DNA from 4 places in the Cellvibrio sp. KY-GH-1 genome. Region 1 is predicted to be linked to each of the others. Evidence: predicted binding sites of a transcription regulator. Region 1 holds the regulator's gene; each other region holds the start of a gene.
What was found. Region 1 encodes sigma-54, which starts transcription at its own class of promoters, with help from an activator protein. Its sites were predicted from a motif close to TGGCACANNNNTTGCNNT; they were not measured.
Positions count from the first base shown of each region.

Region 2: atzF (allophanate hydrolase) is a predicted target of sigma-54. The motif match lies at 6,194-6,211, and genes of this name have one in related genera.
Region 3: fliD (flagellar filament capping protein FliD) is a predicted target of sigma-54. The motif match lies at 6,532-6,549, and genes of this name have one in related genera.
Region 4: D0C16_RS10855 (RtcB family protein) is a predicted target of sigma-54. The motif match lies at 6,010-6,027, and genes of this name have one in related genera.

Region 1 is NZ_CP031728.1:2,250,495-2,258,463, forward strand. Features, by position in the region: gene lptC (LPS export ABC transporter periplasmic protein LptC) at 1-602, shown strand, start outside; gene lptA (lipopolysaccharide transport periplasmic protein LptA) at 589-1,227, shown strand; gene lptB (LPS export ABC transporter ATP-binding protein) at 1,233-1,958, shown strand; gene D0C16_RS09755 (RNA polymerase factor sigma-54) at 2,194-3,864, shown strand; gene hpf (ribosome hibernation-promoting factor, HPF/YfiA family) at 3,971-4,261, shown strand; gene ptsN (PTS IIA-like nitrogen regulatory protein PtsN) at 4,311-4,763, shown strand; gene rapZ (RNase adapter RapZ) at 4,776-5,645, shown strand; gene D0C16_RS09775 (HPr family phosphocarrier protein) at 5,667-5,939, shown strand; gene yjgA (ribosome biogenesis factor YjgA) at 6,040-6,558, shown strand; gene D0C16_RS09785 (hypothetical protein) at 6,709-7,077, shown strand; gene D0C16_RS09790 (efflux RND transporter periplasmic adaptor subunit) at 7,157-7,969, shown strand, end outside.
Region 2 is NZ_CP031728.1:5,162,036-5,170,004, reverse strand. Features, by position in the region: gene D0C16_RS21740 (PA3496 family putative envelope integrity protein) at 1-24, shown strand, start outside; gene D0C16_RS21735 (GGDEF domain-containing protein) at 350-1,660, shown strand; gene D0C16_RS21730 (hypothetical protein) at 1,668-2,591, opposite strand; gene D0C16_RS21725 (DUF6748 domain-containing protein) at 2,836-3,630, shown strand; gene D0C16_RS21720 (deoxyguanosinetriphosphate triphosphohydrolase) at 3,700-5,067, opposite strand; gene D0C16_RS21715 (RebB family R body protein) at 5,227-5,580, shown strand; gene D0C16_RS21710 (hypothetical protein) at 5,582-5,884, shown strand; gene atzF (allophanate hydrolase) at 6,262-7,969, shown strand, end outside.
Region 3 is NZ_CP031728.1:330,247-338,215, forward strand. Features, by position in the region: gene D0C16_RS01250 (MSMEG_0568 family radical SAM protein) at 1-655, shown strand, start outside; gene D0C16_RS01255 (MSMEG_0567/Sll0786 family nitrogen starvation N-acetyltransferase) at 630-1,172, shown strand; gene D0C16_RS01260 (sll0787 family AIR synthase-like protein) at 1,169-2,221, shown strand; gene D0C16_RS01265 (MSMEG_0570 family nitrogen starvation response protein) at 2,208-2,495, shown strand; gene D0C16_RS01270 (MSMEG_0569 family flavin-dependent oxidoreductase) at 2,549-3,847, shown strand; gene D0C16_RS01275 (hypothetical protein) at 4,048-4,554, shown strand; gene D0C16_RS01280 (DUF1330 domain-containing protein) at 4,576-4,863, shown strand; gene D0C16_RS01285 (bifunctional diaminohydroxyphosphoribosylaminopyrimidine deaminase/5-amino-6-(5-phosphoribosylamino)uracil reductase RibD) at 4,875-5,300, shown strand; gene D0C16_RS01290 (hypothetical protein) at 5,337-5,639, shown strand; gene D0C16_RS01295 (PaaI family thioesterase) at 5,778-6,152, shown strand; gene fliD (flagellar filament capping protein FliD) at 6,572-7,897, shown strand; gene fliS (flagellar export chaperone FliS) at 7,951-7,969, shown strand, end outside.
Region 4 is NZ_CP031728.1:2,491,650-2,499,618, reverse strand. Features, by position in the region: gene D0C16_RS10870 (glycoside hydrolase family 3 protein) at 1-2,495, opposite strand, end outside; gene D0C16_RS10865 (slipin family protein) at 2,949-4,112, opposite strand; tRNA gene D0C16_RS10860 (tRNA-Leu) at 4,429-4,497, opposite strand; gene D0C16_RS10855 (RtcB family protein) at 4,746-5,969, opposite strand; gene rtcR (RNA repair transcriptional activator RtcR) at 6,164-7,753, shown strand; gene D0C16_RS10845 (dockerin-like protein) at 7,750-7,969, opposite strand, start outside.

The DNA.
Region 1 (7,969 bases):
TTCAGCGCTTATACAAGGTTCATCAGCACATTCCTGGCCCCTGGCTGATCGCCGGCGTGCTGGTTTTGTGCTACTTCCTGTTTTCGCTGCGCCAGAAAGAAGACCCGGTAGGTTATGAATACGACCCTAGCGGCTTTCCACAAATTTATATGAAACAGGTACAGACGCGGGAATATGATAGCCTGGGCCAACTGAGTTTTGAGCTCACCACGCCAGAAGTTACCCTCTACCAGCCGGATATTAATGGCCCATCCACCCAGGATTACACCCTGATTGATGCACCCAAAATGATTTTTTACAACACCCAAAATGGTACCCCCTGGCGGTTGTCGGCGACCCATGGGCGCAGTGAATCCAACAATGAACTAATTCGCCTCCTAGGCGATGTAGTCATCCAGCAAAGCTCGCCCAGCCAGGGACTAATGCGCGTCACCACCGATGAATTGCAAGTGCGTACCCGCGAACAATTCGCGGAAACAGACAAAGCTGTTAAGATGCGCAGCGCGAAAGGCCAGATAGACGCTCTAGGTATGGATGCCGACCTGGTGCAAAGTCGGCTTCAGTTAAAGTCCCAGGTTAAGGCTGTTTATGACCCTCGTTAAAAAATTCTTACGCGCTACGCGCTATTTTGTTGCTCTCAGCTTGCTTGCCTGTGCCTGCCAGTCATTTGCGCTACCCAGCGATAAAAACGAAACCATTCGCGGCTCTGCAGAAAAACTTACCGTTGACCAAAAAAACGGAATTGCAACCTACACCGGTTCAGTGATCATTCAGCAGGGAACATTGGTTATCACTGCTGACTCGATCGTGATTCACACCAACGCCGATAACGATGTAGAAAAAATGGTGGCTCAGGGCGTTCCCGCCCGCTTCCAGCAACAGCCGGAAAAAGATCAGGGGTTGGTAACCGCCGCCGCCAAACAAATTACCTATACCCCTGACAATCAGCGCTTATTGCTGATTGAAGACGCTTCCGTTGAACAAAACGGCGCGGTTATGAAAGGGCCCCGAATTGACTACGATCTGGTGAAAGAGGTTATGAAGGCCGCTGGTGGCAACAGCAGTATCGATGGCAATGCCGAGCGGATTGAGATTGTGATCCCACCCAAAGGTGCCAAAGGTGACGCCGTTGAGATCAAAAAGCTCGACGAGCAAGCACCTGCGCCAGCCAGCGCACCCACTGAAACCAGTAGCGCTGCCGCTCCATCAACCAGCTCACAAAATTAATGCCTATGTCCCGTTTGCATGCTCGCCATCTCGCCAAAAGCTACAAGAAACGCAAAGTGGTTATTGATGTTTCTATTACCGTGGAAAGCGGGCACATTGTCGGCCTACTAGGGCCAAACGGCGCCGGCAAAACCACCTGTTTTTATATGATCGCCGGCTTGGTGCCCGCCGATAATGGCACCGTACTGATCGACGAACGCGATATCACCAACTTGCCAATTCATGGCCGCGCCCGCGCTGGCATTGGCTATTTGCCGCAAGAAGCCTCGATTTTCCGCAAACTGAGCGTAGCCGATAACATCATGGCAATTCTTGAAACTCGCCAGGATATGAACGCCGCCCAACGCAAGGAAAAACTGGAGTCATTGCTCAATGAATTCCACATTACCCATATCCGTGACAGTTTGGGCATGGCCCTGTCAGGCGGTGAACGCCGCCGGGTTGAAATTGCTCGCGCCCTGGCAACGGATCCCAAATTTATCCTACTTGATGAACCCTTTGCCGGCGTTGACCCTATTTCGGTAAACGACATCAAAGAAATTGTTCGCCACCTGAAAGATCGCGGCATAGGCGTTCTCATTACCGACCACAACGTACGTGAAACACTGGATATCTGCGAAACCGCCTATATTGTCAGCGAAGGCCATATTATCGCCGAGGGTGATGCCGATACCGTGCTGAGTAATAGCAAGGTACGCGAAGTCTATCTGGGCGAGAACTTCCGCCTCTAATTAAATTACCGCCGACACATCACCATTCAACTCAAAGACCCGTTGGGTATTACCTATTTACCCAGCTGATCCTAGTGACAAACAACTTGACAAGTAACATTATTTATTTATTAGGCATAGAGATTGCTTACGGTTGTTGCTTGCGGCGCAAACCCTGACTAAACTCCGCTTATCTGTTGTTTTCATCCTGCGCTTTGATAACGCTTCTGCGCCATAAGGGTTTGTCTACCTCACAATGAAACAATCGCTCCAGCTCAAACTCGGTCAACAGCTGACCATGACTCCCCAGCTGCAACAGGCTATCCGCCTCTTGCAGCTTTCCACTCTGGATTTACAACAGGAAATCCAGGAAGCACTCGAATCCAATCCAATGCTTGAAGTGGAAGAAGGTTTTGATTCCCCCAGCCAAACTTCAGATTACGAAGGCAGTGAGCTGGACGCTACCGACTACAATCGCCAGCAGGAAATCGCCGCCGACACTAACGGGGATGACACCACCGATTTCAGCGGTACCGAAAATTACACCGCCAATAGTGATAGTTATCAGGAAACCAGCAATTATTCCGAAGGCGACAACTTTAGCGATGGCGATAGCTTCGGCGATGGTGAGAGTTTTGGTGAAAGTGAATCTTTTGGTGATGCCGATGTATATGGCGAAGGTGAAAACTTTAGTGCCGACAATGGCGACTGGAGTGAAGCGATCCCCAGCGACTTGCCAGTAGACACTAGCTGGGACGATGTATATCAGGCATCTTCATCCAGCAGCTCGAGCAATTACGATAATGAAGACAACGATTTTGAAAGTCGTCGTGCAGCAACTGATTCTTTGTATGATCACTTGATGTGGCAACTTAATCTTACACCGATGTCTGACCGTGACCGTATCCTGGCGATGGCTATCATCGATGCAGTAGAACCCAGCGGCATGCTTTCAATCACGCTCGAAGAAATTTTCGAAGGCATGCGCGATGAATTTGAAGAGCTCGAGCTGGATGAAGTCGTTGCTGTTCAACACCGCCTGCAACAATTCGACCCTTGCGGAGTGTGCAGCCAAAATCTGTCTGAATGTTTATTGGTGCAACTACAACAGTTCGACCCCAAGACACCCTTTCTCGACTCTGCCAAATTAATCGCAAAACAATATTTACCTGTGCTTGGCAGCCGCGACTATCGCCAGTTAATGCGGCGCACCAAACTAAAAGAAGCTGAATTGAGCCAAGCGGTCGCATTGATTCAAAGCTTGAATCCGCGCCCGGGCGATATGATTGCCAGTGGCGATACAGAATATGTAGTACCCGATGTCTTTGTAGAAAAGCGCGATGGTCGCTGGTTAGTTGAGCTGAATCCAGAAATTGCACCGCGTCTTCGTATCAATGCCGATTATGCATCCATGGTGAAACGTGCTGATTCCAGCAGCGACAATACGTTTCTGAAAGATAATTTGCAGGAAGCGCGCTGGTTTTTGAAAAGCCTGCAAAGCCGCAATGAAACCCTGTTAAAAGTCGCCAGCTGTATTGTCGAGAAACAACGCGGGTTCCTTGATTACGGGCCAGAGGCAATGAAGCCCTTAGTGTTGCACGATATTGCCGAAATTGTGGAAATGCATGAGTCCACCATTTCGCGCGTAACCACGCAAAAATATATGCACACTCCGCAAGGCATCTTCGAGCTGAAATATTTTTTCTCCAGCCATGTAAGCACCGACAGCGGCGGCGAATGTTCATCAACAGCGATTCGCGCCATTATCAAAAAACTGGTAAATGCCGAGAATCCTAAAAAGCCGTTAAGTGACAGTAAAATTACCGATCTACTCGCTGAACAAGGAATTCAGGTGGCGCGTCGCACTATTGCCAAGTACCGTGAATCGCTGAATATTCCACCGTCAAATGAGCGCAAAACGATTTAATTTTTATACAGGAAACTGGATAGGGATGTTGCATGCAGAACAAACACTGCATTGATTTTATTGATCGACTGGCACCCTTGGCCAGCCAAACTATGAGGAAGCACCTATGCAAATAAATATCAGTGGCCATCACCTCGAAGTCACGGACTCATTAAGAGATTATGTCACCAGTAAAATTGAACGCCTGAGCAATCATCACGACCGCATCACTACAACACACGTAATTCTCTCCGTAGACAAACTGATTCAAAAAGCAGAAGCGACCATTCATGTAAGCGGCAAAGATATCCATGCCGATTCAACCCACGAAGATCTTTACGCGGCGATTGATGCCCTGGCAGACAAGCTGGATCGTCAATTAATTAAACACAAAGAAAAAATGCGCAGTCATCGTTAATTGAATGATTTCAGCGCGCAACCGAGGATGCCAAGGCATCAGTTGAGTTATGCAAATCGAATCACTTATCAGCGCCAGCCGCACCCTGTGCGGCGTAGAAGGCGGCAGCAAAAAACGTGCACTGGAATTGCTGGCCAATGCCATTGCGCAAGATATTCCAGCAATTGATGCCGATGAACTTTTTCGGCGCCTTATAGGGCGCGAGCGCCTGGGCTCTACCGGAATTGGCCACGGTGTCGCCATTCCCCACTGCCGCGTGGAAAATTGCACCGGTACAGTAGGCGCGTTGATTACCTTGGCAGAACCAATCGATTTTGACGCCATAGATTCACAACCAGTGGATATTCTCTTTGCGATGCTGGTGCCAGAAGATGCTCATGATGAGCATCTGCAAACCCTGGCTACTCTGGCAGGCGCATTGAATAATCCGGAATACCGCCAGCGGCTGCGCAAGGCGGAGAGCGATCAAGCGCTCTACCAGGCAGCTATCGCGGCACTCTAGAGGCACAGCCTTATGCATCTGGTTATTGTCAGCGGCCTTTCAGGCTCGGGAAAAAGTACCGCACTCCACGTACTCGAGGATGTGGGTTTTAACTGCATTGATAACCTGCCTGTCAGCCTGCTCCCGGCGTTGGTTGCCCAAATCCAGATCCATAAGGACGATAAGCAAAAGTTTGCGATTGGCATAGATGTACGCAATGCCTGGCAAGATTTAGCGATTTTCCCGCAGATGATCAACACTCTGAAGGATGCGCACCTGCCATTTCGCACCCTGTTTCTCGACTCCCAACCGGCCGTATTGATTCAGCGCTTTAGCGAAACGCGTCGCAAACACCCGCTGTCTGACAAACACACCAGCCTGGAAGAAGCCATCACCGCCGAACAGCATCTGCTGGAACCCATTCGCGATACTGCAGACCAGGTAATCGACACCAGCCACCTGAACCTGCATGAATTGCGCGACCTGGTAAAAGAGCGCGTGGTTGGGCGCAGCGAATCCACCATGGCGATACTGTTTGAATCCTTTGGGTTCAAACACGGTGTACCTGTGAATGCCGACTTGGTATTTGATGCGCGCTGCCTGCCAAACCCACACTGGAAGCCGAATCTGCGCCCACAAACAGGCAAAGATCAGGACGTGATTGACTTCCTGGAGGAACAGGTAACTGTTAAGGAGATGTACGACGATATTGAGCACTACCTAACGCGCTGGCTGCCGCGCTACCAAGCAAACAACCGCAGCTATATCACCATTGCCATAGGCTGTACTGGTGGACAACACCGGTCGGTTTATTTAGCAGAGCGTTTGCAAAAGCACTTTGACCAAAGTTTTAGCGATGTACAAGTGCGTCACCGCGATATTAACAAACACAAAAAACACTGATTTCACATACAGAAACTGGCAATGCACACAGACATTCTCGACATCATTAACAAACGCGGACTTCATGCCCGCGCCGCTGCCAAGCTCGCCACCCTGGCCAACCAATTTACGGCCAAAATTCTGGTGCGAGTCGGTGAAGGCAACTGGGCGGATGCGAAAAGCGTCATGTCACTGATGTTGTTAGCGGCAAGCTGCGGCACCGCCCTACAGATCAGCATTGAGGGAGATGACGCTGAAGCGGCTCTTAACGCCATTCGCGCCCTGATCGCCGATCGCTTTGAAGAAGGCGAATAAATCGCCTATTGTTTACTCTATAGCCAGCACAATGGTTGTCCTTAAGCGGCAACTGCACTAAGCTGCGCGCCCTTTTACTGTTTCAGCCAACGGCACCACCATGGTTTACAACTACGACGATATTAATCCCGACGATTACATCCTGAGCAAATCCCAAGTTAAGCGCGATATGCATGCGCTGCAGGCGCTGGGAGAAAGCTTCATCGCTATGAATGAAAAGCAGCTGGCTCAGCTCCCCTTGAGCGAAGACCTGCTGGAAGCCATTTATCTCGCCCGCAAAATGCCACTGAAAGACGCTCGTCGCCGCCAGATTCAGTATATCGGCCGCCTAATGCGTGAGGGCAACCACGAGGAAATCAAAGCCGCCGTGGATAAAATGCAAAACCGCAACGATCAGTATGTCCATCGTCAACACCAGATCGAGCGCTATCGCGACCTACTCATTGAAGGTGATAAGCAGATTTTCCAAACATTGGTAACCTCCTGTCCCGGCATTGATGTCCAACATTTACGCCAGCTAATTCGCTCTGCACAAAAAGAGCGGGAAGAAAACAAGCCAGCTGCCAGCGCGCGCAAGTTGTTTGGCTTTATTCGTGACCAACTTGAACTGCAAGATTAACCAATCACCACCCCCAACAGGCCATCTTAAGTTTTATTTAAGATGGCCATGTAAAGATTCACAAAAATCCCAGCACTTGCTCGACCTGCCTTAAGGTCGAGGTTAAGATGCTTTTCGTGTCAATTTTTAGCTAATAGCAAATCATCCCCCGTGAAAGTTCGCAATATCGCCAAGATAGTGACGTTTGCAGCCTTGTTCAGCTGGTTTTGTGCCGGCCTGTTAGGCCTGCACAGTCACATCCCTTTGGATGGTAGCCCGGCGACATTGGATAGTTCTTTCTTCAAAGATTCGCTTGCCGATTCCTATGGCCACAAAGCCAGCCCTCATGTGGACACCGAGTCAAACACCACGCCCGCTAAAAATCTTAACCTTGCGGTGTTGCTCATCGCCGGTCTGGTTATCCTGTTGTTGACACAACAAGGTTATTTCAAAACCCTGTTAATACTTTCCTTCCACCCGCAAACCAACCAAGGATTGCGTCCGCCACTGCGCGCACCTCCACGCCAAATCACAGCCTGATACAGGCCAGCCATTTAATTTTATTCCCCTGTAAATGGATTGCCGCTGCACTCTGGTGCTGAGCGGTTGTGAGGTTTTTATGAGTTTTTCTATCCGCGCCCTGCCGGCTCGCCGCTGGCTGTTGGCCTTTGCCTGTGTGTCAGCCTGGCCCACTGTTGCCCAAACCACTAGCCCGCTGCCCATCAGCGATCAGCAAATTCGCAATCTGGGTATTGAAACCATTCAGCTCGAAACTGGCGCAGTCAGTGCCAGCGCTCGCTATCCCGCGCAAATTGTGCTGCCGCCCCAGCAGGAGTATCGGCTCGGAGCACCGGAAAGCAGCCTGGTACAACAGGTATTAGTGTTGGAAAACCAGGCAGTGCAAGCCGGTGATCCGCTACTGGTAATCAGCAGCCAGAATTTGGGTGAACTCAGCCTGGCCGCTATTGAAAACCACAACCGCTGGCAGCTCGCACAACAAGGTTTAACTCGCGATCAGGAATTGCTCGCCGAAGGTATCATTCCTAGCCGCCGACTGGATGAAAGTCGCGCAGCGGAACAGGATGCGCGCGCCGCCCTGACTCAGGCGCGCTCGGCCTTGCTGGCGGCAGGCCTGGATGAAAAAGGCATAGATAACCTGATCCGCCAGGGCAAAGCCAGCAACAGCCTGACCCTGCGCGCGCCTGTGGCGGGAGTGGTGACCGAGCTGGTCGCCAAACCCGGCTGGCGCACAAGCGATAACACGCCCTTGCTGCGCTTGGTAAACCGCGCGCAACTCTGGGTAGATGTGCAGATACCCGCAAATCAGGCCGGGCTCTGGCCGGCGAACACACGTTTTCAGCTAGCCGATGGCACTGAAGCCAAACTGCTGAATCTGAGCCCGGTCACCTCGGCCGCGCAAACCCGCGTATTG
Region 2 (7,969 bases), 2.9 Mb from region 1:
GATATTTCTGATCTGGATTTCTAAACCGGATTACACAACAAGCCTGATTAACAGGTATTCGGTCAATACTAAAAAAGCTGGAGCCGCCCAAGAGGCGGCTTGTTTTTGTCTCCCCCTTGTAAAGCGTTTCATATCTTTACCATTAACCCTTGGCTACACTATTGCTGCGCCAGCGGTAAGCTTCTATGATCACCCATGCAGCCAGCCCGGACGCTACCTTGGCGATCTCTATCCTCATGGACGCAGGCCCTGAAGGACAAGCGGGAGCCAGATATTAATAACCAAAAAGCAGCCAAAATAATAAGAGTTAACCACTGCGTTAACCAAGCGACCGCTGGAGCTCCGTTGTATGCAGCATTCCCCCCGACATAGATTGTATTTTGACATCATCCTTGGTTTTCTGGTGATCATTACCGTCTTTGCCGTAACCGGACAGGAACAAATCCTGGAGCAACGCCTGGAGATAGATAACCACTCAGGCCTCAGCCTGAACGTCTATGACGATAAAGAGAGTGGTGGCGACTCCAGTATTTATCTGGACAATCCAGGCACTATGGAGTGGCACTGCATACTGCGCGATAGCTATGACTTCCCATTCTGTGGTTTTGAAATTCTTTTCGACCCGGGGCGCACTAAAGGCATTGACCTCACCCACTACGACAAGCTACGAGTCTGGTTAGACTACTCCGGCCCCAGCCAAACCCTGCGGGTTTATCTGCGTAACTTTGATGCGAAATACAGCAAGAAAGAAGTTAAGCAGTCCACCAAATACAATCAGGTTGAATTCAATGTAAACATGCTGAACGGTGTGGCAGAGTTTTCCCTACGCGATTTTTTTGTCGCCAACTGGTGGGTATTCGACAACAACATTCCACCGCATTTAAGCCGTCCGCAATTCGACAACATCACTATTTTTGAAGTACAAACCGGCTCCGGGCGCCCCCTGGGTGAACACCATTTCCGGTTGCGTAAAGTGGAATTTATCGGACAGGCCCTGAGTGCCGCCGACTGGTATCTCACCATCATGGTGGTGTGGTTATTTATTATTTTGGGTTTCCTTGGCTATCGTATTATCTCGCTAAAAGATGAAGTCGTTGTGCAGCGCAAACGCGAATCAGAACTCATGGAAATTAACGAACTGCTGGATACCCGAAGTAAAGCGCTGGAGCTGAAAGCCAAGAAAGACCCGCTCACCGGCGCTTTCAACCGGTTGGGACTGGAAGAAGCATTCAGCGTAGGGCTCTACGATTGGCGCAACAACAAAAAGCCGCTGTCGCTGGTGATGATGGATATCGATCACTTCAAAAAAATTAATGACACCTATGGTCACGACATTGGGGATTTGATCCTGAGTAAATTGTCCGACCTTATCCACCAGCACATTCGCTCACAAGACTTGCTCGCACGCTGGGGTGGCGAAGAATTTGTGATTGTCTGTCGCGACACCGACATAGATAACGCCACGGCGCTAGCGGAAAAGTTGCGCGGTTTAATAGCAGCACACGAATTCCATAAAAATATCCAGGTCACCGCCAGTTTTGGCGTAGCCACGCTCAACACCAATGAAAACCTGGAGCAACTATTCAAAGCGGCCGACACCGCACTTTACGAAGCCAAAGCGAGCGGACGCAACCGGGTTATTGCTGCCAGCGCCGGTTAACCGCTCACTATTCAAGCCGTAAATTATCCACGTAAATCAATTGCGGCTTAGGCAAGCTCACCGCAAAAAGCTCCAGACAATTCACCTCCTCGATACGCATCTGCCGCTTGGCAGGTGCATTGCGAATATCGTCCATCGCGATACGCAGATTGTTCCAACCGGGACTCAAACTAATACGACGATTAAAGCGATCATCCAGCGCATTAGTACCGCGATCATGCTGCAAATCTGCAATTTTTAGCACCACTTGCAACGCCTCTGAGGAAGGATTGTAAATGTCTAGCGCAAAAAATCGGTATTGACTCCAATCCCCAAAACGGCCGACCCATTTGATACCCGAGTAAGTATCCATCGCCAAGGTTACCGCCAAAGCGAATTGCCCATTGGTGATGTAATTACCAACTTGCTGCTTGGAAACATGCTCGCCAATATTTGCCAACTGGTGCAACTCGTAACTTGTTTCAAAGCTGTTAATCAGCGGAAACTGCTTGCGCATTTGCCAATCGACATAAACCAACTGCGTACTCACCCACAGCATTGGCAACATGAAAACAACACTCAGCACGCGCAACACAATCACCAGGTAGCGTCGATTTGTTGCGCGCTGCCCCCAACAAAGCGCAATAAATGCACCTAGAACGTTGTGGGCCACATCGCTCCAACTGGCATCGCGCCCAACAAAATTCTGCACAAACTCTATAACCAAACCCAGAATGAAAATAGCGAGCACTACCCAAAGCCATGCGCGACCAAAAGGAATAGGACGAACCAGCTGCGCAAACAGTAGCGCTGTAGCAAAAAAAATAACGTGCCCGTAATTCCACAGATTGTTAAACAACGCCGAAGAATAAACGTCGGGCCCACCAACAAAGAATAATGGGCAGATAAGAACCAACATGACCAGCAAGAACCAACGCCTGAAACTCTTCAAACCCCGCACCTCAAATCACCGGATAAACGTACACAATTTACTAGAGATGTAACAAATTATTACAACGCTGTGCCGCTTCATTTGGCAAGCTCTGATAACGGAAGCTTTGCAAGGTTTAGCATGGAGTGACATTCAGCGGCAGCCGAATGCGAACCTGATTTTTGGCACAAATGCGTACCCATCTACGCCACAACATTTCCCGACAACACGCACAATAACATGCACAGATAACAGGAATTTCCCCATGAGCTATCTACAATCGCTACTCAAACTAACCCGCACCGGTAGCATCAAACTGATTGCGGTTCTGGGTGCTGGCGTCGCAGTGATCGCACCTTTTAGCCAAGCGCAGACAATTATTAAGCCAGAGCCAATCGGCGTCACTTACTCCGTTAAACCCGACTACCGCAAATGCGCGTTCCCCTTATGCGGTGGCTGGTATTTAACACCGGTAAACCAATATTCCCTGGCGCTGCAAACTGAAGATGAAGCTTATGAATCATCCGCGCTTTTGCCAAACACCATCTATGTAGCCTATATCAATTACAAACGATTGGGTTTAACAACCAAGCAAATTGCGGAACTGGAAAGCGCCATGCGCAGTGAGCAAGCGCTCCTGCGCGGCAACATCCTCAACACGCCAAAAACCACTAAACAACTCGTCCGCAAGGCAGTCGCTCAAACGCAAACACTGACGGTAAACGGAGCCTGGGTTGGTGCCAATAAAAACACTCCGGTTGGTTCCTACCTGAACATTAGCAGTACCGGAATAATGTGTATTACAACCCCCTGCCCTTACTTCAAAGCCAATATTCTCAACAGCGATTCCAGTAGCGAATTTCATGACCTTTCATTGGAAAAAGCCAATCTGGATCGTGAGCAGGAAGCCTTGGCATGGCAGGCACTTTCCACCAACGGCTTAATCATCACTGGAACCAAGTATGAAACTACCGGTTTTGATCCAACCGGCAACGAACCAGGTAAAGGCGTTGGCGTCGCGGCGACTAAAATATTCTTTTCATTTCCACCCAAGAAATAACTTCGCCAATTGTTGACCTGTTTCTTAAGTGATAAAAAAATCCCGGCATTCAAACGGGATTTTTTATCTTTAATATTGCGAATAACCCATACCATTAAATTGTTTGGCGAGGTTGGTCGCATAGTTATCTGTCATACCACTGATGTAATCAATCACCGCCATTAATGCCAGATACTTATAATTTTGCTCGCGCTTACTCACCTGGGGATGGAAGTTGTTTTCGCCAATCAGTGCCATTACGCGATTGTCTTTATAAGTCATCTGCGCTTGCTCACCAAGCGATGCATAAACTGCAGAGCAAATGGTATTGAGCAGCGTACCTATTACGGTATAGGCACCAATTTCCAATTCGACACGACGTGAATGATTAAAGATTTTGCGCTTGGCCAAATCTTTCGCCGCCTGTACCGCATCGCGCACGCGCGGATCACACAGAGAAATTAAATCGCCTTCCACTTCACCACGCAAAAACGCATCTTGATGTTTAACAAAAGCAGCAGTGCCGGAATTGATAAACGCATCAATGACTTTACCGCGGACCAACGCCGGCTTGCGACCGTCGTTGACTTTTTTCAACAGCCGCTCGAGTTCCGCCAGCTGCGCAGAATCCGCAATGACCGGGTGCAATAATTCATAGATTTCCGTCCAGTTTAGAATCCCCATTTCCAAACCATCTTCCAGATCAATAATGCCGTAACAAAAATCGTCGGCCGCCTCCATTAAATACACCAATGGATGCCGGCAATACCAATCACTGCCGCGTTCAATCAATCCGGTTTTTTGTGCAATCTCGTGAAAATAATTAACTTCTGATTGAAAAATACCGTACTTGGCATTTTTCGGCCGCTGCCCCAATACCGTAGGCGACGAGGTCCAGGGATATTTAATCGATGAAGCGAGCGTCGCGTAAGTTAAACGCATTCCATCGTGATACTGGTGATACTCGGATGTCGTGAGTACGCGCAACCCTTGAGCATTACCTTCAAACACTCGTATATCGTCCTGCTCAGAGGGCGATAAATCGCGCAAGAACTCCGCACCTTCTTTTTGGAACCAGTTGCGAATGGCGTCTTCACCGGTATGGCCAAACGGTGGATTGCCGATATCGTGAGCGAGGCAAGTTGCCTGCACAATATCGCCGATATCCGTTGGTAAAAATTGCGCGGGCAAATCACCTTTATCTTTTAACGCTTGACCGACGCGAATTCCCAAAGTGCGCCCCACACAAGCAACCTCCAGACTATGGGTCATACGATTATGAATGTGATCATTGGTCGCAAGCGGATGCACTTGCGTTTTGCGTGCAAGGCGACGAAACGCACCGGAAAAAATAATTTTGTCGTGATCTGAGTGAAAAGGCGATCGCCCCTCCTCGTGTTTGGCAATGCGATTCCCCAAGCGGTCGGCGCAGAGCAGTTGACTCCAGTTCATTGGCATAGATGTATCCCTGACTTTCATTGTTGGGTTACCGACTATTTTAGGGTAATCCGGCGTAAAAACACTCGTTAGCCATCTCGAAATACCTTGTAATTGGCGATACCCCGAGCACACAACTAAACTCCCAGCTCCCGCAAACCCTTCTAAAAGGAGAATTATATGCCTGAATCAACTCAACCCACTGCAGTGAATAGCGCAGTTATCGATGCCGTTACAATAACCAACACCAAAGTACTTGCTGAAGCTCCTGCAATGGCGATGGGCAGCCTATATCAAACAATTGGCAATTCCGTCGCAATGGCCGCGGCCAATGCCGTTTACGCGCAACAGCAAGCGAACGTCACCTACCAGGCCGCCACAACATTGGGGGTTACCAAGTTGTTTAACAATGGAGGAGTAGGTGCAACTGAGGGCGCACCGGCAGATCCAACCCAATATGCACAACTAAAAGCGCAAATTGATGCATTAACCGCGCAATTGGAGCAATTAAAATCTGAATCTCACGGAGCTTAAGATGGAGCAGGGTAACGAGTCAGATGGAGATACCCATCAGAAAAACTGCAAAGAATCTATGGCGTACCTTGCGGCGTTAAATGCGGTCAACCTGATCCTGCTGGACGCCGTAACTTTCCAGCGCAACAACAATATTGTCTACACCGCTGGTTTGACACTGGCAGTGATGAAGTTAGCGGAAGGTGATAGCCAAGGCGCGCAATTGTTAGACACAATCCAAAAAAACCTGTCAGAGAATCAACAGCACTTGCTAAAAACAAGTCAGGATTGTGCTGAAATCCTGACGAGGTTTAAAAGTATTTAACCGGGCAATTTCCGTTATCGATCACCGACTTTAAAAAGTTGCGCCTTGTCAGGCGCAACCTTCTTCACTTGAGCCCCCCAATATTTACGGCAATCTTGAGCCCTCAATTGGAATCGCCATTAATCGCCGCCGCTCTTCGCACCAATTTGGCTCGCAAGAAAAATTTAACCGCACAACTTCAGCGCATAGGTTTTTGTTAAAAACACCCGGTGCCAGCCGCCTTCACAGGCGCACCTACGTCATTTAACTCATTGAATATAAAGATTTTTGTGCTCTTTACAGCGGGAACCGGTAAAGCTGATTTTTACTTGGCACAGTTTCTGCTGAATACAAACTTGTATCCAAGATTGTATTTAAGATTTTTAGCGGGAACTTTAATGACGCAGTTACCAAGTCAAACAACCACTGGCTGGACTATTTCTGAATGGCTGGCGGCCTACCACCAGGGGCTGGATGCGCGCGCGGCTTTACACAGCCTGCGCAATCAATTGAGTAGCTCCGATACTGCCTGGATTTATATTGTCTCCGCTGCTGAGTTGGATGCCCAACTGGATGCGCTACTACTGAATAAAACTACCGATGCAAAAAATCTACCGCTTTTCGCTGTGCCTTTCGCGGTAAAAGACAATATTGATGTGGCAGGCATTCCTACTACTGCCGCTTGCCCCGCATTTACCTATATTCCTGAAACAGATGCGACCAGCGTTGCGCGTCTGAAAGCGGCGGGTGCCATCGTGTTGGGCAAAACCAACCTCGACCAATTTGCCACAGGGTTAGTGGGAACACGCTCCCCTTACGGCGCAGTACCCAATTCCTTTAAAGCGGAATATGTTTCTGGCGGCTCCAGCTCCGGCTCAGCCACAACTGTCGCCAATGGAATTGTGCCCTTTAGTTTAGGTACCGATACCGCCGGCTCCGGCCGCGTGCCCGCCGGCTTCAATAATATTGTTGGCTTGAAGCCGACCAAGGGTCGCTTTAGTACCCAAGGCGTTGTGCCCGCTTGTCGCAGTCTGGATTGTGTTTCGATTTTTTCATTAACGCTTGATGATGCAGAACTGGTTGCTTCGTTAATCGAGGGTTTTGATACAGCCGATGGCTATTCGCGCAAAGCGCCTGCCGCTGCGACGTATTTTTCGGCAACCCCCCGCTTTGCAATTCCCGCCGCACCCAACTGGTTTGGTGATATTCAGGCACAAGCGGCGTGGGAATTATCGCTTGAGAAAATACGCGCACTTGGTGCGGAATTAACTGCCATTGATTTCACGCCCATGTTTAACCTCGCGCAATTGCTCTACGGCGGCCCTTGGGTGGCTGAGCGTCACGCGGCGATCAGCGAATTTATGCAAGATCACGCGAGCGACATGAATGAGGTGGTGCGTTCGATTGTAGAAAAAGCGGTAAATTTTTCAGCGACTGATTGTTTCCGCGCAGAATATCAACGCGCTAATCTCGCGCGATTAATTCAAACATTAATGAGCAGCTTTGATGCGTTATTAGTTCCTACATCACCGCGTCATCCAACAATTGCAGAGGTCGCTGCGGATCCCGTCGGCGTTAACAGCCAACTGGGAACCTATACCAATTTTGTCAATCTCGCTGATTGTTGCGCACTCGCTTTACCTGCCGCAATGCGCACTGATGGTTTGCCCTTTGGCGTAACGCTAATTGCGCCCGCCTGGCAAGATGCCGCACTGCTCGCTTTTGGAAAAAAATGGCATGCGGCAACCCAATTAACTTTGGGGGCTATCGACAAACAACAAGCGGTACCAGTTACTACTACCGAATCACCAAAAGGTTATGTGCGGCTCGCCGTTGTGGGTGCTCATCTGACCGGCATGCCGCTGAATGTGCAATTGCAAGAGCGCAACGCATTGTTTGTTGAAAGTACATTCACCGCAAAAAATTATCGCCTGTATGCGTTACCCAATACCACGCCACCCAAACCCGGTTTAATTCGTACAGAAACCGAAGGCGCAGAAATTATCGTGGAATTATGGGATGTGCCCGTTCAACACTTCGGCAGTTTTGTCGCACTGATTCCTGCTCCGCTGGGCATAGGAACATTGACGTTAATTGATGAGCGCG
Region 3 (7,969 bases), 1.9 Mb from region 1:
AGAGGTTGCACGTGCGGCAGTTGAGTTGGATGGCGTAACCCAAATGATTATGACGACCGGCACACCCAGAACATTGGATCGCGGTGCTGCTGTGTTGGTGGATTCCGCGCGCGCTGTGCGTTCACTGGTTGATATTCCCATTCAAGCACAATGCGAACCGCCGGATGATGATGTGTGGTTTCAGCGTTTGAAAGATGCTGGCGTGGATGCACTCGGTATGCATCTGGAAGCTGTTAGTGACCGGGTGCGGAAAAATATTATGCCCGGTAAAGCGAGTGTTCCTCTCAGTCGTTACATGTCTGCATTTAAAGCCGCAGTGGCTGTTTTTGGGCGCGGCAATGTAAGCACTTATATCCTCGCGGGCCTGGGGGACACCGAAGACGAAATTGTAGCGATGAGTAAGCAATTAATTGAGCTTGGTGTGTATCCCTTTGTGGTTCCTTTTGTGCCTGTCGCTGGAACGCCGCTCGAGCATCACCCTATGCCCGGCGCAGATATGCTTGACCGTATATTTAAACAACTCGGTCCTGCGTTAGTGCGCGCGGGGATTCAGTCGGATTCACTGAAAGCAGGTTGCGCAAAATGTGGTGCCTGCTCATCACTCAAAAGTTACGAACAGGAGGTGGCTCATGGCCCGGCTGCAGTATGCATTTGATGACCAACAATTTACCGATTTCCGCTCACACCACATTCAAGTCAAGTTGGCCGAAAGTTCCTGGGAAAAGCAGCGCTATTTTGCCTTGCGCAAATCAGTGTTTGCGCAGGAGCAACAAATTCTGCAAGACAATGAGCAGGATGGGCAAGATTTTCGGGCAATCGCAATTGTTGCGCTCGCTGCTAATTGCGCGATTGCCGATGATGTGGTCGGTGCCGTGCGCATTTATCAGGTCGATGATGAAATCCACAATCTCTGGTTTGGTGGCCGTTTGTGTGTTGCGCGTGCCTATCGCGGTCATCAGTCGATTGGCAAGGCATTAATTAATGAGGCGGTATCGCGCGCGAAAGATTTGGGCTGCACGCGTTTTCTCGCCAATGTGCAACCGCAAAATGAAACCTATTTTCGTTCGGTTCATTGGCAGACGTTGGGCGTAGTAGAAGTTGCAGGGCGCCCCCATGTGCGCATGCAGGCGGAGTTAGAACATTATCCGTTTATGGGGCGGCACATATCATGAATAGCCTTGCAATAAGTAGTGAAATTAAAAAAGCGGCCTGTAGCAGCCGGATGCATCACCAACAAAGCGAATTGGAGTTGCTGTGCGATGAGCTGCGCATGCTGCCGGAGATTCAGGCAAAAGCTGCTATTAAATTAGCGGCAGAATTTTGTGATGACCAATCAGGTTTAACACTTGAACAGCGCTATGCGATGCCGGGCGATGATTGCGCGGCGTTCAAAATTGGCGATGGATTTCAGTTGTTGGCCATGGAAGGCATGTTGCCGGAGTTTGTAAGAACTGATCCGCGCGCGGCGGGTTGGTCATCGGTGATGGTGAATATTAGCGATATAGCGGCGATGGGCGGCAGGCCAACCGCCATAGTAAATGCTTACTGGCATAACGATGAAGACGCGAGTGCGATCTTATTAAAACATATGAAGCGCGCGTGCGATGTATTCGGGATTTCATTTGCAGGCGGTCACAGTAGTATTCAGTCCGGCTTTTCCGCAAACCTTGCGGTTGCAATTACTGGCTATGCAAAAAAATTATTGTCTTGTCACCACATTAAGGCCGGTCAGCGGTTATTTATGTTAACGGACTTAACCGGCAGCTGGCATGGCGATTTACCCTATTGGGGCTGCGTGCAGGGAAAGACACAGGAACAAATTCGCGCACAGTGGAATTCACCGGCGGAATTAGCAGAGGCGGAATTGGCCGTTGCTGCAAAGGATATTAGCAATGGTGGATTGCTCGGTACGCTGATCATGATGCTGGAGTTGACGGGTTGTGGTGCTGTTGTGGATTTAAGTGCGATCCCGCGGCCAGAAGGTGATTTGTTTCGCTGGCTGCGCGCTTTCCAAAGTTTTGGCTTTTTACTCGCCGTAGAACCCGAAAAGGTTTCGTCATTATTACATTATTTTCAATACTCCCATTTAAGTTGTGCGCCGATTGGAAGCTTTACCGGCGATGGGAAAATTCAACTCGATCATCTGGGGGCAACTGCCGAGTTTTGGGATATCAAAAAACAACCGCTCACCGCAATGGGAGGTGGCCATGCCATCCGTTAATTTTAAAGTCATTTGGCCCGATGGCGACCAGGCTACTTACTACTCTCCATCTACCATTGTGCATGAGCATTTGGTGGCGGGTGGTAAATACAGTCAGGCTGAATTTGATCAGCGAATACACTCGGCACTAAACGCCGCATCAGAACGTGTGTATAAAAAATTTGGTTATTACTGTACCGCTGCCAGTGCGGAGCTGGAAAAAATTAATCGCAAACTACAGTTCTTGCGCGAACAAGAAATTGTGGGTGAGGTTCGTGTTACGCAGCTCGGCTAACGCAGTGTCCAATATCCATACCTACATTGGTTAATTACTTTACGGGAAATATTATGAACATGGCTGCAACTCCATCATCTACTAGCGGAAAATCGGCAGCGACAAAAAGTCGGCAACATCACAGCGCAATTGTGATTGGTGCGGGTCAGGCCGGGCTTTCTATGAGTTACTGTTTGTCCCAGCAGGGTATCGACAATATTATTCTGGAAAAATCCAGTCAAATCGCCGATAACTGGCGCAACCAGCGTTGGGATACCTTTTGCCTGGTAACTCCCAACTGGCAATGCCAATTGCCGGGATATCCTTACCAGGGAGACGATCCAGATGGGTTTATGGTGAAGGATGAAATCGTGGCATATCTGGAAGGCTATCGCGCCTTTTTTAGCCCGACTATTATTTTTAATAGCCCGGTAATATCTCTTACCAAAAACGGTGAGCTGTTTACGTTGGTTACTGTGGATGCCATTTACACAGCTGACCAAGTGGTCATCGCCTGCGGCAGTTATCACGAACCGCGTGTACCGGCGATGGCAAAAAAAATGCCGGCACATATCGCCCATGTGCATTCCAGTTTTTATAAAAATCCGGATCAGCTCCCCTCAGGAGATGTGATGGTGGTTGGTACTGGGCAATCCGGTTGCCAAATCGCAGAAGATTTACATCTCGCCGGACGCAAAGTGCATTTATGTGTTGGCCCCGCGCCGCGTGTAAATCGCCGTTATCGCGGACGCGATGTGGTGAATTGGCTGGATGATATGGGCTACTACAATACCACATTGGAAACCCATCCGGATGGAAAAAATGCAGTGCATTCTACTAATCATTACGTAACCGGCCGTGATGGTGGGCGCGATTTAAATCTGCGTATTTTTGCCGAGCAGGGAATGAAATTATACGGTGTATTAAAAGATACTGATGGCAAACGATTATTTTTTAACGATGACCTGAAACAAAACCTGGATTACGCAGACCAGGTTGCTGAGCGAATCGTAAAGGGTATTGAGGATTACATCCAAAGAAACAACATCAATGCCCCCGCGGATGACAACATTCGTAGCAGCTACTTGCCTGAACTGGTTACCGAGTTGGAAATTGAATCTTCAGGTATTAATTCGGTTGTGTGGTCCACTGGTTTCAATATGCGATTTGAGTGGATTAACTTGCCGGTGTTTGAAGACAACGGTCATCCGAAACAAAATCGCGGCGTGACTGACGTGGACGGACTGTATTTTATTGGCCTTAACTGGATGCATACCTGGGGTTCCGGACGTTTCTATCAAGTAGGGCGCGATGCGGAATATTTGAGTGAAGTCATGGTGACAGTGACCCACAATTTGGTTGGTGCAATCTGATTAATTCCTGCATGCGTTAACTCTCACTTCTATTCTCTGCGTCATAGTTTTCCTCTCATAAACAGCCGCAGCACAAAAATTGTGTTGCGGCATTTCTTCCTTATGTTAAATCTCTTAATATGAGGTGCCTGCCACCTTAACGTACAGGATGTTCAATCTATGTCAAGGTAGTGGCTGTCTGATATAGAAAAGGTATAACCATGCCCCAATACATAAACCCAATCATCGGCATTAAAGTCGAGTTTCCTGATAATTGGAGTTTCAGGTATTGGAAGAATAGAAAAAGTCCACCTGTTAATCCTGACGCTCATCAATCGTCATATGATGATCTACCGTCAGCTAAAAGCCCCCATAAAACCCTATTTACCGCACTGCCTCGTTATGAAAAAGGCCTTCCGCTTCTTAGTGGTTGTGTGGAGTTTGTAATGCTCTATCGCGAGGGAGGCTATGATATAGATTCTGAATTTCAACGCAATGAAGACGAAGTCATCCGTAGTTATGGGAAGCACTGTGTCGCAGGAAATGATGCGGAATATATGCATTTTGAACAGCGATTTGATGGGTGTATTTCAATCAGACGTGTATATTACTGGCAGTATCAGCCCGAGGTTTGGATTGCCTGTATCGTTGGTGGAAACTCTTCGGAACAATTTAAAGAAGCATTATCTATTTTGGAAAATAGTAGAAAATTAAAGTTGGTTCAATAAATTAAAAACCGGGAATGTATTATGAGCAAGGGCTATTGGATTGTACGTGCAGATGTTACCGATATGGAAAAGTTCAAGGAATACGCCAGCAGAACTCCGGCGGCAGTTGAAAAGTTTGGTGGAAAATTTCTGGCGCGTGGAGGTAAATATGAAGTGGTTGAGGGGAGTACCCGTTCACGCAATACCATTATCGAATTTCCCTCCTATGAATCTGCATTGGCGTGCTGGGATTCAGCAGAATACCAGGATGCAAAAACCTACCGAATCGGCGGGGCGGAATTAGATGTTGTGATAGTGGAAGGTGTTTAGGAGACTAACACGTGAAACAAGAGTTTATGCTGCGTGCATTAGCAGTTTCTAAAAATGCACTTCCCCATTGCATCCCAAATCCTCCAGTTGGCTGCGTGCTGGTTAAGAATGGTGCTATTGTTGCTGAAGGTTTTACCCAGGCAATTGGCGGTAACCACGCCGAAGTTGAAGCGTTTAACGCTTTTAAGGGCAACCTGGATGATGTAACGGCCTACGTAACTCTGGAGCCTTGTTCATTCGTAGGCAGAACGCCCTCCTGTGCTGCTATGCTGGCAAATTCTGGTATTAAAAATGTTGTGGTGGCGATATTAGATCCCGACCCGAGAAATAGCGGTAAGGGTATTCAAATGCTGCAGCAAGCGGGTATCGATGTTCAGGTTGGGCTGTGTGGAGCGGCTGTTGCGGAGTTTTTAATTCCCTATTTAGGGAAATCCTGACTTTTATTTAACAACAATTTTGAGGGAGCATTTTTCATGCAAAAAGCGGAGATTTATTGCCCCGAATGTAAGTGGATTCCTCCGGGTTTGCCCCTATGGCGTTGTCTTGATGTGTGTGGGAACGTTTGGGACACATTTGCTACTGGAGGCATATGTCCAAAGTGCTATGAAAAATTTGAACATACGCAGTGCTTGAGCTGCTGGAAATTATCGCCCCATAAAAATTGGTACCACTACCCTAAAAAAGCACCCAAAGAAATGCTGGAAAAATTAAATAGAAAGAAAAATATTAAGATTGAGCCGACGGAGTTGGATATTGTGATAATGGAGGGGATTTAGCCTAGTCTAGATTAATGCTGATATGAACATTAACAAACTCTTTAAAAATGAAGCACTTCTTATGATGCTGCTCATCTTATTACCGATTTTGATTGGTTTAGCGGTGGGCTTTTTCGTCCCTGAGTAAAAGTGGTAAGTATGGAAATACAAGGTCATATTAAATTTACAATTACACAGAAGTCGCCTGAAGAGGTGATCGCCGAAATGCCGGTGCAGCCGGGTATATTGAATCCGTTTGGTGTTGTGAATGCGGGAGCTACTTTGTGGTTTGCGGATGTTACAGCTTCTATTCTAGTGCTTGGTGATTTGGAGCTTGCCGAAGGCATGAAAGGTTTTCCGCTGGCGATCAACCTGAACGCCAATTTGTTGGGCAATAGCACTACCGGAATATTTATCGCAAAATCCAGTTACGTGAAAAATGGTCGCACGGTAAAAGTGGTTAAAACTACGGTGACTGAAGCCTCCGGTAAATTAATTGCCGACGTGACTACCAGTCATGTGTTGTCTGTTTAGCCGGCTTTGGCCGGCGCAACTCTCTTGCTAGTCTCCTTCAGATTTAGACTCCTTCAGATTTAGACTCCTTCAGATTTAGACTCCTTCAAATTTAGTCTCCTTCAAATTTAGTCTCCTTCAAATTTAGTCTCCTTCAGCTTTTCCGCTTTTTCTGTTTCACCCTCAAATTTTCTATCCGGTTTAAAAAAGCCCCCATTCCCGTCGCCTTTTTACCCTGAGGTTGGGTCGATTTTTTATCGGCTCGCGCACTTATGGGAATGGGCTATGCGGAAAGGGCTTTTCCCCCTGGGGCTCCGCAGGGCATTTCCGCTGGTCTATGCGGAAGTTCCTTTTCACCCTGTTTTATTGATAAATTCTTTTAAAACAACAAGTTACTGATTGGCATTCATGTTGCTAAACCCCTCGGGAGGAGAATTGCAATGGCTATAGATTCTGATTACGTCAAGCAGATGGCGACCCAACTGGCCAGTTACGAGGTACAGGCGTCGTTGACCAAGGCGAATCGCAACCAGTCCAACTACAAGGCGCAATTGACGGCGATGGGTTCGCTGGAAACCGCGCTAAAAACCTTTAGTACCTCGGTAAAAGGGCTGAAAGGCGTGGATAAAAGTGTGTTGACCAATACCGCTACGTTTAGCAGTGAAGGTTTTGCAACCGCGAAAGTAGGCACAACGGCGGTCGCTGGCAACTATCAATTTTTTGTAGAGCAGCTGGCCGGTGCTCATCAGGTGGCACTGGAAGGTTTAACGGACGCAGATATTCCCACCAGCGGCGATTTGGTGATTGGCCAGGGCGCAGGCAGCTTCACGATTGATTTAAGCAGTATCGACACCGATGGCACCGCAGGTAATTCGCTGGCGGAATTAGCGGCAGCAATTAACGCCGCAACTGACAACACCGGTGTTAACGCCACCCTGGTGCGCAGCAACGGCAATGTGTCGCTGGTGCTCGCGAGTGAAAAAACCGGAGCAAGTAATGCGATTAGTTTATCTACCAGCGGTGTTGCCGCCGGTGCGTTCGATACCGCTGTGGGTGCGCCGCGCGAACTGAGCGCGGCGAAAGATGCGAAGGTGCGTTTGGGCGGCGCAACCGGAATGCTGTTAACCAATTCGAGCAACACATTCGACAACATTATTGATGGCGTGAGTATGAGTTTTACCAAAGCCCACGCGGTAGGTGAAACACCCTTGTCCGTCACAGTGGGGCGCGATGACAAAGCGACCAAAGACAAGGTGCAGGGCTTTGTAAATGCCATTAACAGTCTGTTTAGTACCTTCGATAGTTTGACCGCGAGTGGTGGTGAAAATGCATCGCGTGGTGTGCTGGCTGGCGATTCCAGCATTCGCTCGATTGAAGGTATGTTGAACAAAGTATTGCGCACCGAATTTGGCGGCGTGACTTTGATGGAAATGGGCATAGTGGCTGATCGCTTCGGCAAGCTGACGATTGACACGGCGCGTTTTGAAAAAGCTATTGCCGCAAACCCGGAAGGCCTGGATAAATTATTTAACGCGAAGGACGCACTGCTCGACACCATCGACAAAAATGTCGCGGTGTATACCACGGGTCCAAACAATTTAATGAAGGCTCGCAAGGAAACTCTGAACACTATGTTGCGCCGCGTGGATGATCAATTTGATGGTATTCAGAAGCAATACGACAACTATTACACCCGCTATTTAAAGCAGTACACCAACATGATGCAAACCATGTCGGCAATGGAACAAACCTTCGGAATGTTTTAACGAGTGAATAGCGTTCACGCACAAGTTCTCATTTAAAAACAGGAATGGATCTAATGAATGATCTTTATCTCG
Region 4 (7,969 bases), 240 kb from region 1:
AGGCTTCGCGCATCCACACTGAAAACCACTTTTTGCGTTTCTCCTTTGGCAATATGCACGCGTTCAAACGCTACCAGGGTGCGTATCGGGCTGTTGGGAATCTCCGGGTGTGAAGCGTAAAGTTGTACAACTTCGTCTGCATTCATAGTGCCGGTGTTAGTGACGTCCACCGTAACGCGCAGCGGTTTCTTGCCATCCCATTGTTTACTTGATAGCGCAAGTTTGCTGTACGCAAATTTGCTGTACGAAAGTCCGTAACCAAAAGGATACAGTACCTCGCCGGTGAAATATCGGTAGGTGCGATTTGCCATGGAGTAATCGTTGAATGCGGGCAATTGTTCAAGCGATTTATAAAACGTCACCGGCAGTCGTCCTGCTGGGCTGAAGTCTCCAGCCAGCAGGCGAGCAATAGCGTCGCCACCTTGTCCTCCGGGGTACCAGGCTTCGATAATCGCCGTGGCTTTTGCTGCTTCTTCGTTAATGGCCAGCGCGCTGCCATTCATTAGTATCACTATGACCGGTTTACCTGTGGCGTAGAGTTTTTGCAAAAGCTCGCGCTGTACCACGGGTAGGGATAAATCGGTACGATCTCCTCCAACAAATCCGGGTAATGGCACAGGCATTTCCTCGCCCTCCACTTGCGCGGTTAGCCCACCCACAAACACTACCGCATCAGCATTGTTTGCCGCCGAAACTGCCGCCTCGGTTGGCTTATTCGCCGGTAAGCTCCACACCAATTGTTCGCTGCCTTGCTCGCCGCGTTGAAAGGCTTCAATTTTTAGACGATAAATTTTTCCTGCGTCGAGTTGGGTATTTCCACTCGCAATTACCGGCCGCCAATCAACATTCCAGGCATCCAAAATTAATTGGTCATTAATCCAAATACGATATCCGCCGTCGGCCAAATAGCGAAAACTGTAAGTGCCAGTCTCGGGTGCTTTAATGAATCCACTCCAGCGTACAGCGCCGCTGGCTACTTCATTGGTCCAACTGAGTCTTGCGTTTGAGTCAATCCGCTTTTGTGTCGGTTTGGTGGCCATATGTTTATCTACAAAATACTCGGCCTGCAAACCCTGTTTACGACATTTGGCATCCACACAAAAAACGCTATCGGGTACTGATATCTGTACCGGGTCTAATAAGCCCGTGCCTTTTTCATAATGGATATTGCCCTCACCAAAACGAGCGCGCAGTCCTTTTAATGCGGTAACAGGCTGGGATGGTGTGCCGTTGTAATTACCCACGAGCGCTTCTACGCTGTCGGCATTGGGGCCAATAACAGCAATTTTTTTAATGGCGGATGTGAACGGCAAAAAACGGGACTTATTTTTTAGCAGAACCAGAGAGTTTTCTGCCATGGTGCGTGCAAGGTTGCGATGTGCGTCTGTATCATTGTCGCGCGCGGTAATTTTTGGAAAGACCTGAGTTCGTGGATCAAATTGTCCCAAACTCATTCTTGCTGTAAATAAGCGAGTGAGAGAGATATCTATTTGTGCTTCAGTAATCAGGCCTTTGTTCAGTGCGTTGCGAATGTTATCTGCTTCGTTGGCGTCGCCGCAGATTAAATCCATGCCGGCTTCAAAGGCTGCTTTAATTCCTTCTTCGGGCGTTTTGGTGTAGCCGTGATTTGCGCTGTGATAAATATCAAATACCGCACCGCAATCGGAAACGACGAATCCATCAAAGCCCCACTGGCTGCGCAATTTATTTTCCAATAACACATTGTTTGCGCACGCCGGAATTCCGTCTACCGCATTGTAAGCACACATGACCGATTTGGCTTTTCCTTCCATAACGGTTGCGCGGAATGCAGGTAAATAAGTTTCCTCAAGATCTTTTGCGCTTGGATTTACATTGTCGCGATGGCGGCCAGCTTCAGGCCCACTATGAACTGCAAAATGTTTGGGCGTTGCAATCGTTTTGAAATAGTGAGTGTCGTTGCCCTGCAAACCTTTTACGAAGGCCACGCCGAGGCGCGATGTTAAATACGGGTCTTCACCGTAAGTTTCCTGTCCGCGTCCCCAGCGTGGGTCACGAAAAATATTGATGTTAGGTGACCAAACGGTTAAACCACCAAACCAATCGGAGCCGCCGAACCTATGTTGTTCTGCGAAATGTTTTGCGCGAAATTCGGTGCTGATAACGTCCGCAACCTTATACATTAGTGGCGCGTTCCAGGTCGCTCCCATACCAATTGCCTGGGGGAACACGGTTGCCTCGCCGAGCGCGGCAACGCCGTGCAAACCTTCGTTCCACCAATTAAATTCGCGCACACCCAAGCGCGGAATGGCGGGCGCGTCATTGATAAGTTGTGGCAGCTTTTCATCCAGCGTCATGCGCGATACCAGGTCCTGCGCGCGCTCCTGAAAACTGAGTGATGTGTTTTGGTATTTGGGTAAAGTCTCTGGTGTATCAGCGTGAACACTAGCGGCAACTATCAACGCGCCCAAAGGCAGCGCGAATAATTTGACAAGTGTTTTCGGGAGGCTGGACATTCTTATTATTCCTATTAGGTAATTGCCGATCGTTAAGTTAAGAGCCGCTACAAACCGATACCGAAGGCTCAAATATTGTTGTTGTCAATAATACTATAAGACAAATAAAGCGCAAGGGATGGGAAAATGTGAGGGGGGATGGGTGACAGGCGGATTGATTGCTCAATTTGAGTCGCTTATTAAGTGCCCTGGGGTGCGACCATCTTTAGGTTAGGTGGGGTCTTTTAGTTAACCTATGAAGGCAGCGTGATGAATATTGCGCGGTCCTCTGGAATTGCGAAGCGGCAGTTTGATAAATATCAATTTCCGTTGGGCCTTCTTATCAGGTTTAGATATTTACGTTATTCAATTGGCTGCAAATGACGTATTGCGTGGGTCCGCTATTAGAAAAATAACGGCCAGCGTGGCTGGCCGGGAGATGATTTAATGTGGCCAGCACAGCTGGCCACCTAGTCACGCTTTCGCAGTTCTGTCGGTAATTCTCACCAAATCGTTCATCACACCATCCAAACCGCCGTAGACGTTCAGGGTGTTGATTCTGCCGGTGATTTTTTCCAGTACTTCCAGTTCTTTTAAACGCAACAATACAGGGTTGCCTTCCATGACTTTTGCGGTGTTGTGCAATGAACGGGTTGCCTGGGTTTCTTCCTGGCGTTTGATCAGGTTGGCTTCGGCGAGTTTTTGCGCTTCCACTACCTGGGTCAAAATCGCTTTCATTTCGCCGGGCAGAATTATGTCCCGTGCACCGACTGACTTAAGTGAAATACCGTATTGCGCAGATTTTTCACTCACTAGCGCCAACACTTGTTGGTTAAGTGAATTTTTATCAGCCAGCAATTCATCCAACGTCTGGGTGCTGACAATGGTACGCAATGCCAGTTGCAATTCGCGATACAAATAATCCTTGCTGTCTGCCAGTTCGCGCTTCACAATTTCTGCATCCACAATTTGCCATACAGCAGATAAGTTGATGCGCAAGCTTACGCGATCTTTAGTTAAAATTTCCTGACCGTTAACTTCCATGTTTTGCAACCGCAAATCGAATTGTTTTACTTCAATAGTGCGATTGTATTTCCACCACATATGCAAGCCAGGTTGCAGGCTGCGCTGGGTGGTGCCATCGACCATTAAGAAACCCATATGGCCTTCAGCTACGTTGTTTAGTGCTATGGCAGTCATTGCGGCTTTGCTCAGCAAAGGGTCCCGCACACCGGAAAGTACACGCACCAGCTTTTCGGAAATTGCAAAATTTTCACTGATGTCAATTTTCTCCAGGCTGATCAAGTTCTTTTGCTTCCAATAGGCGCCGCGTTGGCTGGGGCCTTTGATATCGCGCAAAATACCTTGCTGGTAAACCAGGCCGATTTCGTTTTCACCGGTTTCCCACTGATGCAAGTAGTCCGCAAACGCTGCAGGGTACAAATCAGCGAGATATAAAACGTCTTTGTTTACGCCGTCGCTCAATGTGTTAGTCACGTTGATTGATTGCACGGTTAATTGATTTTTCCAATCCCAGAATTCATGGGTGCCAGTGGCTAGCACTTGCTGGAATTGTTGCTCCTTGTACAGCAAGCCTAATTGGCTATCGCTGATGATGTATTTTTTCTTAAGTTTCATTTTTTCATCCTTTGCCATTCCTGGCTTTGTTGTTAGTGCAGGGCCTCCACAGGAAGCGGGCACGAGGGAATTTAGTAACGGGCAGTGACGAATCATGTGCGTTCCATTGCCTTGCAATCCCTGTCTGTTGATCCATGTTACACAATCAATTGCGGTGATCACCGTTGCGCGTTAATCAATTTGTTCCTCGTGGCAGCGTCCTGTTTGGAATTGCGGTGCTGATGAAATCCTTTGCCTTTTGAAAATCCTGTATGTCAGCACAATAAGTCCGCGGAGGCCTGCGGTATTGCTTTTTTGATAGGTTGGAGGACCTATTTGCTAGCCGGAGTTGAACCGGCAACCGGTTGAACCTTAATCAACTGCTCTACCAATGAGCTATAGCATTGATGCCTTGGCTGGAGTCGAACCAGCGCACGAGAATTTTTAATTCACTGCTCTACCTCTGAGCTACAGGGCCTTTATTTGGCAACTGCCTGATCCCGATACACAAATCACCAGTGGTGTCTGTGTCAGCCCGAAATAACCGGAGCCGCTGTGACCATTCAGCGATGTTATTTTTCCATCAATAACAATCTGCCAAATTCTGTTTATCGCGCGCCTCCCTGCGCGGATTGTTTAATTAATTTTTTTCGCTTAACCTTTAACGCACAGCACTTGTTTCAGTGTGTGGACAATTTCCACCAAATCAGACTGCGCGCTCATCACTTTTTCGATGGGCTTGTAAGCCGCTGGTGTTTCATCAATTACATCTTCATCTTTCCGGCATTCCACACCTGCTGTCGCTAGTAAATGTTCATCCATGGACACGCGACGTTTTGCTTCAGCGCGCGACATCACTCGCCCCGCACCGTGGCTACAGCTACAAAAACTTTCTTCGTTCCCCAGTCCGCGTACGATGAAGGATTTTGCCCCCATGCTTCCGGGGATAATTCCCATCTCACCTTTTTTCGCGCTCACTGCGCCTTTACGGGTTACCCATACATTTTGTCCGTAGTGGTTTTCTCGGCTGATGTAGTTGTGGTGGCAATTCACCGCTTCCACATGAGCTTCAAACGGAACTTTTAAAATATCGCGCATAGCTTGCAGTGTTCTGGCCATCATCACTTCGCGATTGGTTTTGGCAAAATCCTGTGCCCAGGCAACTGCTTCGACATAATCGCGAAATTTATCGCTCCCTTCGGGTATGTATGCCAAATCCTTATCGGGCAAATTAATAAACCAACGCTCCATATCTTTTTTCGCTTGCTCGATAAAATGTGTCCCAATCCGGTTACCTACACCGCGCGACCCGCTATGCAGCATCACCCAAACGGCATTATTTTCATCGATACAAATCTCGATAAAGTGGTTTCCGCTTCCCAGTGTTCCCAGTTGTTTCATGTTGTTGGTGTTTTTTAGAAACGGATGCTTTTCTACCAATTTTGTAAATCCATCACTTAGCGACGCCCAAGCACCCAATACATCTTCCGGTGCATTTGCCCAGCTTCCCTTGTCTCTCATTCCGCGCATAGTCGGGCTGCTTCCGTGTGGCACTTTTTTCTCTATCTCGCTACGCAATGCCGTTAATGAATCCGGCAATTGCGATGCGTTTAAGGTGGTTTTTGCGGCCATCATTCCACATCCCAGATCCACACCCACGGCGGCGGGAATTACTGCACCTATGGTTGGGATTACGCTGCCGATGGTTGCGCCTTTGCCTAAATGTACGTCTGGCATTACCGCGATCCACTTATGGATAAACGGCATGCTCGCCATGTTGTTCACTTGTGCCCGCGCGTTCTCATCGAAACTTACGCCCTTGGTCCAGGACTTCACCGGCACTTGCCCTTTGTTATGCATGACCTCGTAGTTGCTCATGATCTTTCTCTTATCCTTTCGTTTTGTTTGCATCTGGGTAATTGCAATCACGTTGCCAACTTTGTCCTTGGTGTTTAATTAATTTATAAGCTGTTGAAATTAATAGGTTTTATTTTTATGGTTGGCGTTACAGCTGAATTTGGATAGGATGGCTTGGCTAACTTTTATATCAAAATTGATAGGATCTTATCTTTATGGGTAATGTGTTAATAGGAATGCTAGGCTCGCGGTTAGATCATGGTGGCTTGGGTAAGCGTCGCTGGAACCAATGGCGTCCAAGTATCGGCTTGCTTATGCAGCCGGATTTTCCGATAGATGAGTTCCTGTTGATGTATTTGCCATCAGATCAGCAATTGCTTGATTTGACCTTGCAGGATATGGCTGAGGTGTCTCCCAGTACCAAAGTCACGACATTTCTTATTGATTGCGATAACCCTTGGGATTTTGAGCAAGTTTACAGTCACATCCACGATATGGCCGTGGGGCAACGGTTTGATGCTGAGCAGCACGATTACTATGTGAATATCACCACCGGAACCCATGTGGTGCAAATATGCATGTATCTGCTGACAGAAGCTCATTATTTTCCAGGCAAATTGATTCAGGCTTCCCCTGCGGAAGAGCGCCGCGGTGTTTATCACGTGATTGATCTGGATTTATCGCGCTATGACCAAATCGCTTCACGTTTTGCCAAGGAATCTTCCGATGCGGTTATCCATTTAAAAAGTGGAATTCAGACGCGCAACAAAGCGTTTAATGGATTGATTGATCAGTTGGAGCAGGTTTCTATTAAATCCACTGCGCCTATTTTATTAAATGGCCCAACGGGAGCGGGTAAGTCGCAGTTGGCCAAACGCATCTATGAATTGAAAAAACAGCGCGGCCAGCTAACCGGTGAATTGGTGGAAGTTAACTGTGCAACACTGCGTGGCGATAATGCTATGTCAGCATTGTTTGGTCATGTAAAAGGTGCCTTTACCGGTGCGCTGAATGCGCGTATGGGGTTGCTGCGCGAAGCGGATAAGGGTTTGCTGTTTCTGGATGAAATCGGTGAGTTGGGTTTGGACGAGCAGGCGATGCTGTTGCGCGCGATTGAAGAAAAAATATTTATGCCGTTTGGTGGTGATCAACCCGTCTCCAGTAATTTCCAATTGATTGCGGGTACCCATCTCAATTTATTTGAGCAGGTGCGGCAGGGCCTATTCCGTGAGGATTTGCTCGCGCGAATCAATCTTTGGACCTATGAATTGCCCTCACTAAAGGAGCGCATTGAAGATCTTGAGCCAAACATTGAACACGAGTTGCAAAAATTTACGCGCAGTGCGGGTTATAAAGTCAATTTCAATAAGGGGGCGCGCGAACAGTATTTACAATTTGCCAATTCGTCACAGGCTTTGTGGCGAGCCAACTTTCGTGACTTGAACTCGAGTATTACGCGTATGGCGACCTTAGCTGTGGGGGGGCGGATTACTGAAACTATCGTTGCCGGGGAGATTGCGCGTTTGCAGCAGGCATGGAGTGGCTTTCAGGAATTGGTGTTGCCTGGGCAGGATTTGGTGGCTGAGGTCCTTGCACCGGAACAAGTTGATGAGATCGATTTGTTTGATCGTCTGCAATTAAACGAAGTTATTAAAATCTGTCGCAACACCAGAACCATGGCGGAAGCGGGGCGTATTTTATTTAATGCGAGTCGAGAGAAAAAGTCGTCTTCCAACGACTCGCATCGGGTAAAGCAATACTTGCATAAATTCGGGTTGGATTTTGCGTCCGTCACGGGGAGTTAATGCAGTGTTGGTGTAGCCCAATTTGCCCAGCGAGATATTTCAACAGGAAATGTGCCATCAGTTTTCTGTACCTGTGTATTCACCGTTGCATCATTAAGTAAAAACTTTTGCACAAATGCATTCACTTCTGGCTGTTGACTCGCTGGAAGTTGGCAATGGTTGTGCCCGCCCACTTGTGATACGCCCATGTTGTCTGTCGCGCCCAGTGCTTTCCAT